4 regions of the Geobacillus sp. DSP4a genome follow, and region 2 is predicted to be linked to each of the others. Evidence: riboswitches for the same ligand, from Rfam matches in the RefSeq annotation. Region 2 holds a riboswitch; each other region holds the start of a gene.

Region 1 (4,810 bases), on a different contig from region 2:
GAATGATACCAATACGTTCCCGGCACGGTTGCTGTAAATTCATACGTAAACGTTTCACCCGGTTTAATGGCGTCCATCGTGACACCCGGTACTCCATCTTGGTTATTTGGAACAGGGTAGCCGTGCCAGTGAATCGTTGTCGGTTCCGGCAATTCATTTTTTACTACGATTTTTACTTTGTCTCCTTGCTTCACGCGGATTTGTGCACCAGGCACGGATCCATTATACGTGTATACCGGGAGTTTGATTTGACCATTAATGGGTAATAACGCTTCCTTCGCAGTAAGGTGAATTTCTTTCCCGGATAATACTTCTGTATTGGTTGCTAAAGGCAATTGCTGCTTGCTCGTTTCAGCGGAAGTATTTTCTTTTTCCATATTCATGCCGGACATGTCGTGTCCCTGCATGGAAGATGGATTTGAGCAAGCTGCGCCAATCGCTGCTACTCCTGCGAAAATGGCGCCAAGCAGCCATTTTTTCATGTCGTTTTCCCTCCTTAAGCTTGTAGTGGGAGATGCAATGATATGATAAAAAATAGATGTGCAAAATGTATGGAGAAAATCGTTCAACTGAAATGTAAAAAAAGGCAAGCGATTCGGATTCACCGATGTCTAACGGTGGTAGGTAATCGCCTGCCGTCCCATTTGAACCCAAGCGTCGATAAAGTCTTGTTTCGGCTTTATCGTTAATATTATGAGGAACTGAAAATCTTGCAAGCAGTGTTCCTGAAAAAATGGAAACAGATTGTTTTTGAAACTTGACGTTGTGTACGATAGAATGAAAGTATCTTTGTATCCATCATTTTAGTTTTAAACAAAAAGGTTTTTCGTGTAGTTTTTGGATTCTTCTTAGCAAAGTGGGGGGACAATCATCGCCATGTGCGGTTTTATTGGCTGTATTCATGATCGCCCGAGAGCGATTGAGCAAACATGGAAAACAACGTTGGTGGAGATGAACCGCCTGATTACCCATCGCGGCCCCGACGATGAGGGGTATTTTTTTGATGACTACGTGAGTTTTGGTTTTCGGCGTTTGAGCATCATCGATCTGGAGGCGGGACATCAGCCGCTGTCTTATGAAAACGATCGATATTGGATCATTTTTAACGGGGAAATTTACAACTATCTTGAATTGCGGGAGGAGCTGGCGGCGAAAGGATATTCGTTTGCGACGCATTCGGATACTGAGGTGATTGTCGCCCTTTACAGCGCCGAAAAAGAAAAAGCGGTCGAAAAACTGCGCGGGATGTTTGCGTTTGTCATTTGGGACAAGCAAGAGAAAACGGTGTTTGCGGCGCGAGATCCGTTCGGCATTAAGCCGTTTTTTTATGTGGAGCAAGGAGACCGCACGTTTTTCGCTTCGGAAAAGAAAAGCATCTTGCTCGCTCTGGGACAGGAGTCGCTAAACGGCGATTCCCTGCAGCATTATTTAACATTCCAATATGTCCCTGAGCCGCTGACGATGTCGGCCGGCATTTACAAGCTGGAGCCGGGGCATTATCTCAAGAAACAAGTCGGAAAACCGCTCACCATTCATCGTTATTGGAAGGCATCCTTCGAGCCCATTCGCCAATCGGAAGAGGAGCTTGTCAAGCAAATCCGCGATGCGCTGTTTGATTCGGTCAACGTCCATATGCGCAGCGATGTGCCGGTCGGTGCGTTTTTGTCGGGAGGCATTGATTCATCGTTCATCGTCGCCATCGCGAAACAATTCCATCCGCACCTGAAGACATTTTCCGTCGGGTTTGAGCGGGAAGGGTTCAGTGAAATCGATGTCGCAAAAGAAACCGCAGAGAAGCTTGGGGTAGACAACATTAGCTATGTCATCTCACCGCAGGAGTATATGGAAGAGCTGCCGAAAATTATGTGGCATATGGACGATCCGCTTGCCGATCCTGCGGCTGTGCCGCTGTATTTTGTCGCTCGTGAGGCGAGAAAGCATGTCACGGTTGTGCTTTCCGGCGAGGGGGCGGACGCGCTGTTTGGCGGCTACAACATTTACCGCGAACCAGAGTCGCTGCGGCTGTTTGTGCGTATGCCAAACATCGTAAAAGCGGTGTTGCGGGTGATCGCGAAGATGCTTCCGGACGGGATGAAAGGAAAAAGCTTTTTGGAGCGCGGCACGACGCCGCTTGAAGAGCGGTATGTCGGCAATGCCAAAATCTATAGCGAAAAGGAAAAAGCGGCGCTGCTCAAAACGTACCGAGGAGGGTGCGAATATACGGCGGTGACGGCTCCGTTTTACCGCGAAACGCTTCATGACCCGCCCGTCAACCGGATGCAGTATATTGATCTTCATACATGGCTAAGGGGCGATATTTTAGTCAAAGCGGACAAAATGACGATGGCCCATTCGCTTGAGCTGCGCGTTCCCTTTTTAGACAAAAAGGTATTTGAGGTTGCTAGGCAAATCGCCCCTGATATGAAGATAGCCAACGGTACGACGAAATATATTTTACGTAAAGCCGCCGAAGGCATCGTACCGGATCATGTGTTAAACCGGAAAAAATTAGGGTTCCCCGTGCCGATTCGCCACTGGCTGAAAAACGAAATGTATGACTGGGCGAGACAGCTCATCAACGAAAGCGAAACCGATCATCTGTTCCATAAGGACGTGCTCTATCGGCTGCTGGATGAACATGCCCGCCACAAGGCGGACCACAGCCGCAAGCTGTGGACGGTCTTGGCGTTTATGGTTTGGCATCAAGTGTATGTGGAAAAGAAGTACGATTTTGCTCCATCCGTACAAAACGAGAAGCGGCCAGCGTCTGTTTTGGAGGCGTAGCAGGGAAACGATAGGGCGTTCTAAGGGCGACACCTAGAACGCCTTTTTCGATGGTGCGGACAGTTTCCTTGCCTTTGGCGAAGCGAAAGAGAAAATTTGCTTTCTCCCGCTCTTGCAATTTTCCCGGTTTTGGTATATGCTTGTTCCATCAGGATGCTAAACTACTATATATTGGTTTTGAGGTCTTTTTTTACAACTACATATTGTTCTGCTAAGCAACGGTGTCCATCAGGACTTAATAGGGAATCCGGTGCGAATCCGGAACTGCCCCCGCAACTGTATGTGCGGACGAAATGGGATGGCCACTGGCGGCAAGAGCTGTTCGGCGCGCCGCTGGGAAGGCCCCAAAGTAGGACGATGCACGAGTCAGGAGACCTGCCTTGCTTGGAACGTTTCATGTTCTTCGGGGTGTGAGAAGATGAAACGATAGGGGAAAAGAACAAGGGGTTCGTCTGCCTTTTTTCGTCTGTCGTTTCATCCGCTCGCCTGCCCGAGCGGATTTTTTTATGGAGGAGAGGGGAAACGAATGACAGTGTCCACGAAGTCTATTGTTGTCGATGATCAAGGAAAAGAGAAATCATTTTCGCGCGAGGAGTTTGCTAGGTTGGTGGAGCAGGCGGCGGCAGACTTTGTCCGTTTGTCGCTCGAGGAATATGAAGAACGTGTATGGCAGCTTCTCAGCCGAAAAGAGATGGTCACCTTCGAGCAGCTGTATCAAACCGCCATTTTGGAAGGGCTGTCGTATATTAGTGAGGAGGAGCCGGACTGGACGTTTGTGTGCGCCCGGCTGTATTTGCGGCAATTGTACCGCGAGGCGGCGCGGCAGCGCGGGTACGAGGAACGCGAGCGGTATGGCGATTTCTACTCGCTGCTTGTTGCGCTGACGGAACAAGGGGTGTACAGTCCGTTCTTGCTTGAACGTTATACGAAAGAAGAAGTCGACGCCATCGGTGCGTTTCTTGATCCGGAGAAGGACAAGCTGTTTACGTACATTGGGCTGCGCACGCTCGCGGACCGGTATTTGGCGCGCGATTATGAGCGGCGGTTGTATGAATTGCCGCAGGAGCGGTTTTTGGTCATTGCCATGACGCTCATGGCGAATGAACCGCAAAAGCGGCGCCTTGCGCTCGTGAAGGAAGCGTATTGGGCGTTAAGCAACTTATACATGACCGTGGCGACGCCGACGCTTGCCAACGCTGGGAAGTCGTACGGCCAGCTCTCAAGCTGCTTTGTCGATACGGTCGATGACAGCTTGCAAGGAATTTATGACAGCAACACCGACATCGCCAATTTGTCGAAATCGGGCGGCGGCATCGGCGTCTATTTAGGCAAAATCCGTTCGCGCGGCAGCGACATTAAAGGGTTCAAAGGGGTCTCTTCCGGCGTCATCCCGTGGATGAAGCAGTTGAACAATACAGCGGTGAGCGTCGATCAGCTGGGGCAGCGCAAAGGGGCCATTTCCGTCTATTTGGATGTATGGCATAAAGACATTTTTGCGTTTCTCGATGCGCGGCTCAACAACGGCGACGAACGGCTGCGGACGCATGATTTGTTCACCGGCGTGTGCATCCCGGACTTGTTCATGGAGCAAGTCGAACAGCGCGGCGACTGGTACTTGTTTGATCCGCATGAAGTGCGGAAGGTGATGGGGTTTAGCTTGGAAGATTTTTATGATGAGGAAAAAGGGCGCGGGAGTTTCCGCGAGAAATATTGGCAATGCGTCAACGAACCAAGGCTGTCGAAAGAAAAAGTGCCGGCGATCGACGTGATGAAAAGCATTATGCGCAGCCAGCTCGAGTCGGGGACGCCGTTTATGTTTTACCGCGATGAAGTGAACCGGCAAAACCCGAACCGCCATCTCGGGATGATCTACTGCAGCAACCTTTGCACGGAAATCGCGCAAAACCAAAGCCCGACAGTGACGAAGCGGCAATATGTGAAAGACGGGACGATCATCATTGAGAAAATCCCAGGCGATTTTGTCGTCTGCAACTTATCGTCGATCAACTTGGCGCGGGCGGTGACC
Region 2 (4,810 bases):
TTGTTCTTGGTATCAGCGCAACTGTCTGGCGGCTCTAAATGTATTGTAGCGCTGAAATCGTCATTTGTTAAAGCAAGGAAATGGGTCATAATCGCCATTCATATTCTTGGAAAGTTGTTTTGTTTGGAGAGGGCTAGGATCATTCCGCGATGTAGGAGGAGAGCTTGATGGATAAACACCAACAAGCCATTATCACCGTTTCAGCCTATATTACGAATGACACGGGAGAGGTTTTGCTTGTTAAAAGCTATGACCGCTCCGATACGTGGGAAATGCCGGGTGGACAAGTTGAACCGGGCGAGCCGCTCGATCGGGCCGTTCATCGCGAGGTGCATGAAGAGACTGGCGTTGACATCCGTCTCATCGGGGTCAGCGGCGTGTATTACAATGAAACTAAAAATATCATAAACATTGTATTTAAAGCGACATATGTGAAAGGAAACGTTTCTCCCCAGCCTGAGGAAATTCAAAAGGCGAAGTTTGTGTTGATCGATGAGTCGAATATTGATGAATATGTGACATGGCCGCATTTGAAATCGCGGGTGCTCGATGCGATGAAAAGGGGATGCTCTGTTCCTTATGAAGCATGGGTCATGAATCCGTCTCGATTGTCTGCAAGAGTGGGAAGGTGAAGTGCTGTAAATTCATAGTTGTCAAATGCCAGGCCTTGCTTTAATATAAAAATGTCCATATCCGATAACTAAATCAATTCGCAGCAAGGCGCCGAAACGGCTTAATAGGGAATCCGGTGGGAATCCGGAGCTGTCCCCGCAACTGTCAATGCGGACGAAATGAAATCGCCACTGTACGGATAGATGGCTTGCGCTGTTTTCCGTACGGGAAGGCTTCAGAGTAGGATGAAGCATGAGCCAGTAGACCTGCCTTGCTTGCCGCAGTTTCCGAATCTTCGGGGGGTGAGACGTGGAAACAGTCGTACAGGGCATTGTTGTGCCCATTGGCGGTCTGTTTCGTGCTCATTCCCCGTTCGGACGGAATGGGCTTTTTTGTTGTACATACATCATCGAAGGGGGAATGACGGATGAAACGTTGGACATGGCCGGCGGTGGTGGCGGTGTTCTTCCTTTTGGCCGCCGTGCTGGTCGGCTGCAGCAGTGGAGCCAATAGCAACGCCCAGCCTGCGAAAAAAGAAGAACCGAAAACGGAACAAGCGGCGTTTCCGGTGACGGTGAAAGACGGGCTTGGCGAGGATGTCACGATCAAAGCGGAACCGAAAAAAATCGTCTCGCTCATCCCGAGCAATACGGAAATCGCCTATGCGTTGGGGTTGGGCGATAAGATCGTCGGCGTCAGCGATTTTGACAATTATCCGGAAGACGTCAAAACGAAAACGAAAATCGGCGGCATGGAATTCAACGTCGAGAAAATCATTTCGCTCAAACCGGATCTCGTCTTGGCCCACGCGTCAAGCGCCCATAACTCGCGCGATGGCCTCAAGCAATTGAAAGACGCCGGCATTACCGTGCTTGTCGTCAATGACGCGAAGTCGTTCGACGATGTATATGCGTCCATCGACTTGATCGGCAAAGCGACCGGGACGACAGACAAAGCGAAGCAAGTGATTGATGAGATGAAAGAGAAGCTTGCGAAAATCAAAGAAAAAGCGAAACAAATCCCGGCGGACAAACAGGCCAATGTCTGGATTGAAGTGTCGCCGCCGCCGCAAATTTATACGGCCGGCAAAGGGACGTTTATGGATGAGATGCTTCAAGTGATTTCGGCGAAAAACGTCGCCGGCAGCTTGGAAGGCTGGCCGATGGTGACGGAAGAAAAAGCCGTGGCCTATAAGCCGGATGTCATCATCACGACATACGGCGGAGCGAAGCAAGTGTTGGCGCGCGCCGCTTGGAAAGACGTGCCGGCGGTGAAAAACAAGCGGGTGTATGACGTCAACACCGACTTAGTAAGCCGACCGGGTCCGCGCCTTGTCGAAGGGGTCGAGGAACTTGCCAAAGCCATTTACCCGGATGTGTTCAAGTAAAATGTGGATGTATATATTGGCCGTCACCGCGGCCGTGTTATCGCTTCTCGTAGGGGTATCGACAGGATCGCTGTCGATTCCCTTTTCTTCTATTGTCCGCATTTTGGCGGCTGAATGGTTCGGAGCGGCGCTGCCTCGCCACATTCCGGCTGATTGGGTGCCGATCGTGATGGCGATCCGCTTGCCGCGCGTCGTGCTTGCGTTTTTGGTCGGGGCGTCATTGGCGCTGGCCGGGGCCGCGTTTCAAGGGCTGTTAAAAAATGCGCTCGCCGATCCGTACACGCTCGGTGTCTCGTCCGGCGCGTCGGTCGGGGCGGTGCTCGTCATCTTTCTCGGCTGGCAATGGCCGTTCTTTGGCACGTTCACGCTGCCGGTCGTGAGCATCTTGTTTGGCATGGCGACGCTTGCCGCCGTTTTGGCGTTCACTCGCGCTGTGGAGCGGCGCATGTCGGTTGAGACGATCATTTTAGCCGGCATTATCTTCGGCGCGTTTTTCAGCGCGTTCATTTCGCTCATGATCGCGTTGACCGGGGAAGAATTGCGGCAAATCATCTCATGGCTGATGGGGAGCGTGGCGATGCGCGGCTGGAAATACAGCGGGCTGTTGCTGCCGTTTTTTCTCGTTGGGGCCGCAGTGCTCATCGCCAACAGCCGCGAGTTGAACGCGTTTGCCTTTGGCGAGGAGGCGGCGCTTCATGTCGGCGTTGATGTTACGCGCCGAAAAGTCATCATTTTGACGGCAGCGGCGCTGCTCACCGGTGCGGCGGTGTCGGTGTCAGGGACGATCGGCTTTGTCGGGCTTGTCGTTCCGCATATGGTTCGGCTTGTGTGCGGGCCGAACTACCGGGTGCTGTTGCCGCTGTCGCTCTTGTACGGCGGTGCGTTTCTTGTGCTTGCCGATGTGGCGGCGCGGACGATCATTGAACCGCGCGAACTGCCGATCGGCGTCATTACGTCGCTGATCGGCGCTCCGCTATTTGCCGTCTTGTTTTTCCGAAAAACGAAACGAAAGATGGGATGACGATGCTCGAGGTGCGGGCCGTATCGCATCGATACGGGCAGCAACAAGTGCTTGATGGTGTGACGTTTGCCGTGGAAAAAGGCGAAATATTCGGCATCTTAGGGCCGAATGGCAGCGGGAAAACGACTTTGATCAAACTCATCAGCAAAGAGCTGCCGCTGGCAAGCGGGGAGATCGTCATCGATGGCCGAAAGCTCTCGGCGCTGTCTGCGAAGCAATGGGCGCGGATGGCCGCCGTCTTGCCGCAGACAGCGGAGGCGGCGCCCGGCTATACGGTGAGGGAAACGGTGGCGCTCGGCCGCTATCCTCATCAGCGCGGCTTCTTTCCGACGTGGACGGAGGACGATGAAGCCGCCCTCCGAGACGCGCTTGCGGCCGTCGGCCTGACGGGGAAAATCGATGAACCGCTCGAACGATTGAGCGGCGGCGAGCGGCAGCGCGCCTATTTGGCCCGCGCACTCGCCCAAGAGCCCAAGCTGCTCTTGCTCGATGAGCCGACGAACCATATGGATGTGAGCGGCCAAGTCCGGCTTTTGGACCGGCTCGCCGAAGCGGCGCACGCCCGCGGCTTGACGGTCGTCGCCGTTTTCCACGATATGAATGCGGCGAGCTTGTATTGCGATCGGGTGCTCGTGCTGAACAAAGGGAAAATAGCCGCGCTCGGCGCCCCTGCGGATGTCATGACGCCGGCGTTGCTTGAGGAAGTGTTTGCCGCGCCGATTGTGCGTCTGGCCCATCCGGCGTCGGCAACGCCGATGTTTTCGTTCATGCCGAACAAGAAGCAAGGAGAATCGCCGGTCGGCGGGCTGCGGCTTTCCTTTCTTGATGACGCCGCTGTGCTTACTGCGGCCGCGCCGCTTCGCGTCCTGTCCTCGGCATTGATCGGCGCCGGATTTCAATGGGCGACCCATTTTGTCAACCGCCAAGTCGGGTTGGATTACGATTGCAGTGATGCGGAAGGAGACATGCGCCGCTATTTGGAGCAGCACGGGTTTCCGCCGGAACGAACGGTCGGCATGATGACGGCGGTTGATGTCCGGGATGCTGTTTGGCTTCAGAAAGAAGGGGAAGCGTTTTCGATTGCGGTCATGGCGACCGCTGGCGTCGGCAATGCCGTCGATGCCGCTCGGGCGTGGCAGCATCAGCCGCTAGCGGCAAGACCGGGGACGATCAACATGGTGGTGGTCATTGACGGAGTGCTGACGGAAGCAGCGTTTGTCCAGGCGGTGATGACAGCGACAGAAGCGAAGGCAAAAGCGCTCGCCGATTGTTCGGTTTGCGACCCGGAAACCGGGACGCTTGCCACCGGTACGTCGACCGATTCGCTCGCTGTGGCGGCGACGCAAACCGGGCAGGTCTTTGCCTATGCCGGAACGGCGACGGAGCTTGGCCGGGCGCTCGGCCGGCTTGTGTATGAGGCAACAGTTGAGGCGCTTGGCCGCTGGGAGAAGCGGAGGAAACGGCGATGACCCATTTGGCCGCATTGACGTTGGCGCTGTTTCTCGATGCCCTCGTGGGCGATCCGCGCTGGCTGCCGCATCCGGTGCGAGGGATGGGAATGATGATTGCGTGGCTTGATCGCCGCTGGAATCAAGGAACAAAGCGGCGGACGAAAGGGGCGGCGGCCGTGGCGGTTGTGTTGGCCGCTGTTTACGGGATATCGGCGTTCATCGTTTATGTGGGCTACGCGCTGTCCGTATACGTAGGGGTGGCGATCGAGGCGGCCCTCATTTTCACCGCCATTGCGACGAAAAGCCTCGCTGAGGCGGCTGAGGACGTGCGCCGGCCGC
Region 3 (4,810 bases), on a different contig from region 2:
AATTTATTAATGATCACGCCGATAATGCGCTGGCGTTCTTCTTTTTCTAGCAGCTGCAAGGTGCCGACTAAGCTGGCGAACACGCCGCCCCGTTCAATATCGCCAATCAGTACAACCGGGGCATTGGCCATGTGCGCGACCCGCATATTGACGAGCTCCCGGTCGTTCAAATTGATTTCCGCCGGGCTCCCTGCGCCTTCGATCACGATCCGGTCGTATTCGTTCATTAAGACATCGAGAGACTCGCGGATGATCGCCAGCCCCTTTTCAAAAAATTCGCTGCGGTACGCGAGCGCCTGCATATTTTTATACGGCCTTCCGTGCACGACGATTTGCGATTCATACTCGCGGCTTGGTTTAATTAGAATCGGATTCATATCCGTTGTTGCGACAACGCCGGCAGCTTCCGCCTGTATCCCTTGTGCCCGCCCGATTTCTTTTCCATCGATCGTCACATATGAATTAAGAGACATGTTTTGTGATTTAAACGGAGCTGTTTTCCAACCGCTTTGCGCGAAAATGCGGCAAAACGCCGTCGCGATCACGCTTTTTCCCGCATCGGAATGCGTGCCTTGAAACATGATCGGCAATGCTTTAGCCACCGCGCTTCACCTCCTCGCACTGCGCCAGCCAATTTTCGACCATCAACGGACAGGAAGCAAAATGAAAATGCACATAGCCCGCAACTAACCGTTTATATTGATAGCCGTCTTTTTTCGTGCCGCTCAATCCCGATGTTTCATAGGCAAACTTGACGGCACCGTCCGTTTCATATGTCGAATAATGGAACTCATGGCCGCGCGCCGTCCATCCATCCGGAAGCAACAAGTTGCCCGGCTCGCCTTTCACTTCGCGATATCCCAGCGCGGCAAGCCGCGAATGCATCACCACCCGTGCTGGAATAACGCCGACCATTTCATAGTACGCGCCGTCCGTTGTTTGAATGCCTTCCGTTAAAAACATAAACCCTCCGCACTCGGCCAATGTCGGCAAACCGTTTTCAATCGCCGTTTGGATCGATTGCTTTACATGCATTTGTTCCGAAAGCTGTTTCGCGAACTCTTCGGGAAACCCGCCGCCAATGTATAACCCATGCACCCCATCTGGCAGCGGCTCGCCGGCAAGCGGGGAGAAAAAGACTAACTCGGCGCCATACGCTTGTAACAGCTCTAAATTTTCCGGATAGTAAAAATGAAACGCCGCGTCTTTTGCGACCGCAATCCGCACATCATACGATTTGTTTACATCGAAATACGATCGAGGAACGTTTAATGCTGGCGCTTCCGCCAGCTGTAGCAATGCGTTAAGATCCACTGTCTTGGCAATGCGCTCGCCTAATTCCGCAAAAAAAAATGATCTAATTCTCCACGCTCAATCGATGGAATGAGCCCTAAGTGACGCTCCGGAATGTGGAGCGCATCCTCTTTCGTTAAAAATCCAATCACGGGAATGCCACATTCTTGTTCAATCGCCGTTTTTACAAGGCAGAAATGTCCTTCGCTGCCAACACGGTTGGCAATCACTCCAGCAATGCGGACGCGGCCGTCGAACGTCTGAAAGCCGCGCACGATCGCCGCCGCGCTTCTCGCCATCCCTGCGCAATCAACGACAAGGAGCACCGGGCTGTCGGTGAGGACGCTAATTTCCGCCGTCGAACCTTCATTGCTTGTCGGGCGTTCACCGTCAAACATCCCCATCACCCCTTCGATAATGGCGATGTCAGCGCCTTCGCACCCTTTTGCACAAATCGCCCGCACCGTTTCCGGCCCGACCATCCAGCTGTCCAAATTGCGCGATGTTCTCCCTGTTACGGCCGTATGATACGTCGGGTCAATGTAATCAGGGCCGCACTTAAATCCTTGCACGATATAACCTTTCTGTTTTAACGCCGCCATCAGGCCGAGCGTGACGGTCGTTTTGCCGGCGCCGCTTTCCGTTCCAGCCACTACAATTCTGTGCATGTTGTTTTCCTCCATCAGTTAAATAAAAAGCACCCCTATATACGCAGAGGTGCAGAAAAATGCATACCAATAGCCAAAAAGTACACGCTTCTCCCGCACGTCTACCTATAATCCCGTAGGTATCCGTCCGAACAAATAAGGCAGGTCTCCTGACTTAGGATCATCGCTTTGTTGCACCTTCCCGAAGTTTCCTTCAGTGGCATGATGCAACAAAGCTCCCCATCACAGTGGCGGGTACCGTGACGGATTTTCACCGTACTTCCCAAGCCTATTCCCTTATGGGAAAAGGCACCTTATTTGCTTTGACACGCTATGTAGTTGTCTATGAAATAAGTTTTCTTAAGTACAAATTTTCAAACATCGTCAATCACTTTTTGGTAATTCTCTTTTTGCTACTACAATTCCGTCGCTGTCGGCATAAACATAAGCGCCTGGCTCCCAAAGGACACCGCCAAATTCAAGCGCGACATCCCGCTTTCCTTTTCCTTCTTTTTTGCTTTTCACCGGGCATGTACCGATCGCCATTACCCCAAACGGCATATTCGCGATTTCCGCGGAATCGCGAATGCAGCCATGGATAATCACGCCCGCAAGTCCACGATCGCAGGCGATTTGTGCCAGACGATCTCCGAGTAACGCACAATTGCGTGAACCTTTTCCGTCAACAACTAACACTGTTCCCGCAGGAACGGTTTCTAACGCCTCGCGGACGAGCACGTTATCCTCGAACACCTCAACGGTCGCAATCGGTCCGGAAAATTCTTTTTTGCCTCCGTACGATTGCATCGGCAACTGGCATACTTGCAATTCACTCAAAAATTCATCGCATAAATCTGCTGTCTTCACCACAATCCCCTCCTCGCTACGTATATTTGACATCTTTGTCGAAACTCCTTCTTTTTCCACAAAAAAACAGACAAGCGACATTGCTTGCCTGTTTCCAAACTGGGCTAGCTGGATTCGAACCAGCGCATCACGGAGTCAAAGTCCGTTGCCTTACCACTTGGCTATAGCCCAATTATTATAAATACGTTAAAATGCCATAAAAACAACCATTAAAAAGCACTCACCTTCGCAGGCATAACGTATTTTTGTTATAAATGCCTACGTATTAACACAAACACCTAACGTATTCAATTGTAGTATGACCACATTGATATTGCAATATGCGTAAAAAACAACAGGCGTTAACCTGTTACGTTTATCACCGCCTTTTCACCGCAATTCCTAATTTTTATATCGTATACCTTCTTAGCTATTTAACTCCGTATTTATCGACAATTTCCTTTAAATAAAGCTCTACCTTGAAATAACTGTGGATAACTTTTACTGTTATTTCATCCATCGATGTGCCAATTATTATTGGCATGGGTGTCTGTTATCGTTAATTGTTGATTTTCGACCAAATGAAAAGCCAACTTATGATTGATAAAAAACGGGTTTACTTATAGAGTGCAAAAAGTTAAATAAACATACCGAATAACATTGCAATTAACAATCAAATCTCTGTGCAAATCAGATATTAATTCACAAAAAAGGAGCTTGAAATACTAAGATCCTTTAATCATTTCTTTTATTAATGAAATGCAGTCTCTTGTTTATCATTATTTTTTAAAAACAATTTTTTGTCTTTATATGCGGCTTGATCTTGTTATTCGTCCCTTCCATTTTCCCATTCGAATAAGCGAATAAGGCGACAAAATGCACGAAATGATTTCTTCTGTTCGTTTTGCGAGTGCTTTTGCGATGGCACGCACAACAGAACAAGTACAAAACAAATACCGATGAATCCAAGCTTCCAAGCGACGTTTCGCCTGTCGTTCGCCTTGGCTTTTGGATACATAGCGAAAATGTTGGAGGGATTGATAAACAACCTGTAGGTAATCGCTTTCTTTACACCACTCCCGTACCGTTTGACGTTCCTCCTCGGTTAATTTCTCTGGGCATTGGCTCAATAAACAACAAACGTACCGAACATTTCCGTGTTTCTTGCCCCCTTTGGCTAAATATTTGCGACACCGATCTAAGGCTTCCGTAAACAGCTGAATGACATGAAAATAATCGACCACATGTACCGCTTCTGGACACGCCCCTTGAATGGCTTTTTTCATGGCCGGAGCCAAATCGCTCACGACACACTGGACAGAAGAAGAAACACACGTCAATGCACTTCGAATGGCTGCCTCATTCTTTCCTGCTTCGATGGAATACACTTCTCCCGTCTCTGCATCCATGACCGCCACTCCATAGTCATGCCCTTTTCGAAAAGCAAACTCATCGACACAAACCGCCTTTGGCTGAATGGTATTCGACAAAAAGGAAGGGGCATGGGTATAAAACCAACGTTCAACAGTCGTGTAAGGGAGTTTTAGCATACGAGCCACCGCCTGAATGGATGTTCCAATGCAAGATTGCGCCACCCATTGTTGAAAGGCGTCCGTTGCCACACTTCGAGGGGAGATCCCTGGATAAGAGGTGCTGAATGTCATGCCACAAGTGCAACAACGTCTCCGTTCCACTGGGAGTTCAATCCAAAAAACCCCGATCCGTTGGGCATAGCCATGCATCCATTGCTTCTTTTTTCGGGTCATTTTTGTTGTGCGTTGCAAGCAGACAGGACATAACGGACATTGTTCGGGAAGAGAAAGTTCGAAAATCCAGCGTTCTCCTTCTTTTCGTTCCTTTTCAATCAAAACATCTGGCAAATCGATAAGTTCTTTGATAAACTGAGAGTACATGCGAATTTTCCTCCAATGGTTTGGTTTGGTCACCTTTACCATACAGGAAAATTCGCATTTTTTGTACCCTCTATTTTCTTTATTTTCCTACTGCGTTCTATGTCAATATAT
Region 4 (4,810 bases), on a different contig from region 2:
GCAACACATCGGGGGACGATCTTTTCCTCTGGCCGCCATGCTTGCCAAAGCCGCACGAACAGCGGAACATCCAAGCGAATGTCCAACAGCCGCTGGCGGTCGGCGAATACGTCTTCGGGCGCCCCTTGCATCACGATCCGTCCTTCGTGCATGACCGCGACGACATCCGCCCACTGCCAGACGAAATCCATGTCATGGGTGGCGATCAACACGGTCGTCCCCGCCTGGTGAATGGCGTCAATTTGTTTGAGAAACTGCTTTGTCTGATGCTGATCCAAATAGGCGGTCGGTTCGTCCAATACGAGCAAGTCCGGCTTGGCCGCCATCGTACAGCAGAGCGTCAGCCATTTTTTCTGTCCGAGACTGAATTGATGGGTCGGGCGGTCCAGCCAAGATTGAAGGTGGTATTCCGCCGTAATCGCGGCAAGCGCCTCCCCCATTTTTTCTCGATCGATTCCGGCATGGACTAAGCTGATCGCCAATTCATCACGCACGAGCGGGGCGAGGATTTGATGCTCCGGGTTTTGAAAGACGATGCCGACTTCACGCCGCCATTGCGTCCAATCAGCGCCGCGTTCATACATGTTGCGCCCTTTCCAATACACCGCTCCTTCCTGCGCCCGCAGCAGCCCGTTCAAATGAAGAAACAACGTCGTTTTGCCGCAGCCGTTTGGCCCGATCAAGGCGCATTTTTTTCGCTCTGGAATTTCCCAATCAACCCCATTCAGCACATACCGTTCTGCTTGATAAGCGTATTTCACTCGTTCCATTCGCAGCAGCAACGTTTTCACCCCTTCCGCCATGCCCACCCAAGCAGCAAGGCCATGATGATGCCGGCCGCAACATCGACAAGAGGCACATGCGCTTTTTCCCGCTGATGCGTATGCCCAGCCGACGCGACGCCTCCACGCGCCACAAGCGAACGGCTGAACGCTTCATACGAATGCCACGTTTTCATCCATAGTTGGTACATCAGCATCCCGCCATGCCGCCAATGCGTTCCCCCGCTGCGGGCTCGCAGCGCCAGCATTAGCTCTGCGGCCGCCTGCTCGAGCAAAAAGATAAAGCGATACATAAGAAAGCAAAGTTCCACGAGCGCCGCCGGCAGCCGCATTCGCCTCAGCACCGCAATCAAGTCCGGCGCCGGCGTCGTAATGAGAAGGAAAAACAAGCACGACCAGGCGGCAAGGGAGCGGACGGCGAGCTTTGCAGCCGGCTGCAGCTGGCTGTCGATGAAAGTTATTTGAAAAGGAACCGACACGGACACAACGAGCGTCAGCAGGCTGAGCCCTAAAAAAACGGAGGCGGCGAGCATCGCTTTTCCATACACGGAAAACGGCACTCGTGCACGAGCGACAATCCAATACGCCATTCCGATGAGCACAAGCCATTGTTCGCGCCAGCCGCCCATCATGACAACGGCAAGCATAACAAACGCCACGATCAGCTTCCACTCCGCCCGCCATGCCCGCAGCCGGTTGTCATACGCCCAACGGTCAAACTCGCGAATCATGGCTGTTTTTCCGCTCCGAACGCCCTTTGTACAACCCGACGACGTAGCCGATCACGCCGGCGCCAAGCGCGGCTTGCAGCGAGAACAGAAGCGTTTCGACTTCGCCGCCTGGAGGGGTGAAGATCGACTCAAACCACGGCCGGTAATGCGGGTTGAGCGTTTGAATGGCTTTTTCCGCCTGATCGTCCGTTCCACCGAATTCCGATCCGCGCGCCCACCAAAGCGGAATGATGACAAGCAAAGCAGCCAGCAACACGAGCAAGCCATTTTTCTTCATCGCATTACGCCCCCTTTTCCTTTTGGAACAGCGGAGAAGCTTGATAGGAGGAAAGCCAGTTCCAGACGATTACCGTTATGATGCCTTCCGTCACCGCCAACGGCACTTGAGTAATGGCAAAAATGCCGGCGAATTTCAAAAACGAGGCGGTGACTCCCCCATCAGGAGACGGAAACGCCAGGGCAAGCTGCAGGGACGTCATGACATATGTAGCCAAATCAGACAAACAAGCGGCAAGAAACAAAGCCGCTCGATTGGATACCGCCCCTTTTCGGCACAGTTGATACACTCCGTACGCGACGAACGGGCCGACGATCGCCATTGACATCGCATTGGCCCCAAGCGTCGTCACTCCTCCGTGGGCAAGAAGCAGCGCTTGAAAGAGAAGAACGACTGTGCCGATCACCACCATCACCCATGGTCCAAACAAAACCGAGCCGAAGCCGATCCCGGTCGGATGCGAGCTGCTGCCGGTGACGGATGGAATTTTCAACGCCGACAATACAAATGTAAACGCGCCAGCTAACGCCATCAGAAGCTTATGTTCGGGGTGCTGCTTCAGCGTATGCACAAGCCGCCGCAATCCGAACACAAAGAACGGCAAAAACAACAGCCACCAAAACAGCGCCCATTTGACAGGCAAAAATCCTTCCATAATATGCATGGCATACGCTTCATTTTCATTCGTCAACAAAAAATAGGAAACGAACAAAGCCACCATTCCGCTCCATCGAACCGCTCTCTTCATTTATCCCTTCACTCCTTTCGCAGCATGTTCCGTTTTCCGTTTTCCGCTTGGCGCCTCCCGTTCGCCGGCTGGCGTCAACACCAATTCGCCTTCGTATTCATACGTCGCCCACTCCCGCATCGGAACCCCCTCACCCAAATGGGCGCGCACAACCTCCTTCGCCCGCTCCGGCGTCATCTGTCGATACCAGATGCCTTGCGGATAGACGATCATCACACACGCATCTTGACAGCGTCCGTTGCAGCGCGTCCTTGTTGTATGGACAGCGTCGTCAAGCCCGAGACGGGCGATCTCCTCGCGCACCGCGGTTGTCACGTCATCTCCGCCATGGCGGAGGCACGTCCCTCCGTTGCAAATGAGCACATGATGCTTCATTCCCCGCAAATCCCACGTCGCCACCGAATCCCCCCTTTTTGGCTAGAATGATAGAATTTAGACGCAGACAGACGGGCAGGTTTTCGGCAAAAGAAAAAGCACCTCTACAGCAGAGGTGCAGAAAAATGTATACGAAAGCCGTAAACGGCCCAAACAGGGCCCCTAAAGCCGTCATTCTCCCGCACGTCTGCCTATAGTCCCGTAGGCATCCGTCCGATCCAAACAAGGCAGGTCTCCTGACTTAGGATCATCGCTTGGCGGCGTCTTCCCGAAGCATCCTTCAGTGACTTGTTGCCGCAAAGCTCCCCATCACAGTGGCGGGCACCGTGCCGGATTTTCACCGGGCTTCCCTTTTCACCCAAACCCTAGAGCAGGCTTAGGCACCTTGTCTGTTTCTCGCCTATTGATCTTGTCATGGAACAAGCATCCGTTCTCATCGTAGTACAACTTGATGGCAGGCGTCAACCGTTTTTTGCCGACAAATCTTCGCGGGCGACGACAACGCCGTCGGCATCGGCGTACACGTATGCGCCCGGCTCCCAGCGGACGCCGCCGAACTCGAGCACAACGTCGCGGGCGCCTTTTCCTTCTTTTTGGCATTTCGAGCGGGCGTTCCATTTCAACCAGAACGATACATCTCCAACTTGTCCAGGTCTAAGACAAATCCAGCGCCCAGCAATATATCCAATCCTAACAAACCGTTAATCCCCTCATAGTCCATCCCGCTAAAATCAATTTCATACTCTCTTAGCTGGAAAGAATCTAGCTGAATACAGTCTAATTTTTTTGTAAACGCGTACTCTTTCCCACCGATTCCGTAATAAGCCACAATACGATCGCCCGGCTCTACCCGCAAATGAATATCTTCTACTGCATTTTGAGAAATCACTGTTTTCGCCGCACCAGTATCAATCACCATATTATGAATCAACTTAGACCTTCCTTGATAAACGATTTCGATCGATGCAAACAGCAAGCCTTCACGATATTCAATCTGCATAATGAAATTTCCCTCTCAGGCCAATCGCTCCCCGAACTTTTAAAACAATCTCCTTGTGGCTAGTATGATAAACAAGCTGATTCCCTTTCGATTGCAGCAACTCACGAGTTGCATCCTTGTCCGAAACCGTTCCGATAACAGCCACCTCTTCAATGATTTCTTGATCTCCCTCTAAATGGGACTTTAATACTTGTAATTTCACAAATTGATTTGGATACAATGAACGCACTTCCTGCCATTCCATCTCCATCGCCTCAACCTGTTCGTTGTATTGAACGAGACTCGACCGCAGCCGTCAACCATTTTTCGCCAACAAATCTTTGTTGGCGACGACAACGCCGTCCGCATCAGCGTACACGTACGCCCCTGGCTCCCAGCGGACGCCGCCGAACTCGAGCACAACGTCGCGGGCGCCTTTTCCTTCTTTTTTGCTTTTCACTGGGCATGTGCCGATCGCCATCACGCCAATCGGCATGGCGCCAATTTCCGCTGAATCGCGGATGCAGCCGTGGATGATGACGCCAGCAAGCCCCCTCTCGCAAGCGATTTGCGCCAGCCGGTCGCCTAATAGCGCGACGCGGCGCGAGCCTTTTCCATCGACCACGAGCACCGTCCCCGGCGGCACCGTCTCCAGCGCTTCGCGGACAAGGACGTTGTCCTCAAACACGTCGACCGTCGCGATCGGCCCGGAAAACATCCGTTTTCCGCCGTACGATTGGAACGGCAACTCGCATACTTGCAACTCGTCTAAAAATTGATCGCATAAATCAGCTGTTTTCATGACCCTCTCCCCTTTCGCTTTTTTCATTCGCCGCCATTCGTCAAAATCCTGCCGACTCCACATTTTTTGCGGCGCTGTTTCTGCTCGGGAATCGGATGCGTATCCTTGCAGGACCG

What was found. Region 2 has a riboswitch for cobalamin ahead of ETC02_RS06365 (ABC transporter substrate-binding protein). Riboswitches for the same ligand answer to the same signal wherever they lie in the genome.
Region 1: linked by a shared signal. The riboswitch ahead of ETC02_RS14250 (ribonucleoside-diphosphate reductase subunit alpha) and the one ahead of ETC02_RS06365 (ABC transporter substrate-binding protein) in region 2 are both predicted to bind cobalamin.
Region 3: linked by a shared signal. The riboswitch ahead of ETC02_RS08220 (cobyrinic acid a,c-diamide synthase CobB) and the one ahead of ETC02_RS06365 (ABC transporter substrate-binding protein) in region 2 are both predicted to bind cobalamin.
Region 4: linked by a shared signal. The riboswitch ahead of ETC02_RS10415 ((2Fe-2S) ferredoxin domain-containing protein) and the one ahead of ETC02_RS06365 (ABC transporter substrate-binding protein) in region 2 are both predicted to bind cobalamin.

What each region holds. Positions count from the first base shown of each region.
Region 1 is NZ_SDLD01000048.1:11,514-16,323, reverse strand. Features, by position in the region: gene ETC02_RS14260 (multicopper oxidase family protein) at 1-482, opposite strand, end outside; gene asnB (asparagine synthase (glutamine-hydrolyzing)) at 877-2,784, shown strand; cobalamin riboswitch at 2,986-3,181, shown strand; gene ETC02_RS14250 (ribonucleoside-diphosphate reductase subunit alpha) at 3,311-4,810, shown strand, end outside.
Region 2 is NZ_SDLD01000012.1:59,433-64,242, reverse strand. Features, by position in the region: partial or broken gene ETC02_RS18580 (IS982 family transposase) at 1-119, shown strand, start outside; gene ETC02_RS06370 (NUDIX hydrolase) at 165-632, shown strand; cobalamin riboswitch at 702-900, shown strand; gene ETC02_RS06365 (ABC transporter substrate-binding protein) at 1,040-1,999, shown strand; gene ETC02_RS06360 (FecCD family ABC transporter permease) at 1,986-3,020, shown strand; gene ETC02_RS06355 (adenosylcobinamide amidohydrolase) at 3,017-4,489, shown strand; gene cbiB (adenosylcobinamide-phosphate synthase CbiB) at 4,486-4,810, shown strand, end outside.
Region 3 is NZ_SDLD01000018.1:46,503-51,312, reverse strand. Features, by position in the region: gene ETC02_RS08225 (cobyric acid synthase) at 1-602, opposite strand, end outside; partial or broken gene ETC02_RS08220 (cobyrinic acid a,c-diamide synthase CobB) at 595-1,961, opposite strand; cobalamin riboswitch at 2,084-2,272, opposite strand; gene rraA (ribonuclease E activity regulator RraA) at 2,325-2,807, opposite strand; tRNA gene ETC02_RS08210 (tRNA-Gln) at 2,907-2,978, opposite strand; partial or broken gene ETC02_RS08205 (ISL3 family transposase) at 3,603-4,699, opposite strand.
Region 4 is NZ_SDLD01000026.1:23,363-28,172, reverse strand. Features, by position in the region: gene ETC02_RS10435 (energy-coupling factor ABC transporter ATP-binding protein) at 1-782, opposite strand, end outside; gene ETC02_RS10430 (energy-coupling factor transporter transmembrane component T family protein) at 788-1,513, opposite strand; gene ETC02_RS10425 (energy-coupling factor ABC transporter substrate-binding protein) at 1,497-1,790, opposite strand; gene ETC02_RS10420 (energy-coupling factor ABC transporter permease) at 1,795-2,538, opposite strand; gene ETC02_RS10415 ((2Fe-2S) ferredoxin domain-containing protein) at 2,539-2,937, opposite strand; cobalamin riboswitch at 3,123-3,316, opposite strand; partial or broken gene ETC02_RS18380 (RraA family protein) at 3,375-3,515, opposite strand; gene ETC02_RS10405 (retropepsin-like aspartic protease) at 3,533-3,913, opposite strand; gene ETC02_RS10400 (hypothetical protein) at 3,903-4,157, opposite strand; gene rraA (ribonuclease E activity regulator RraA) at 4,209-4,694, opposite strand.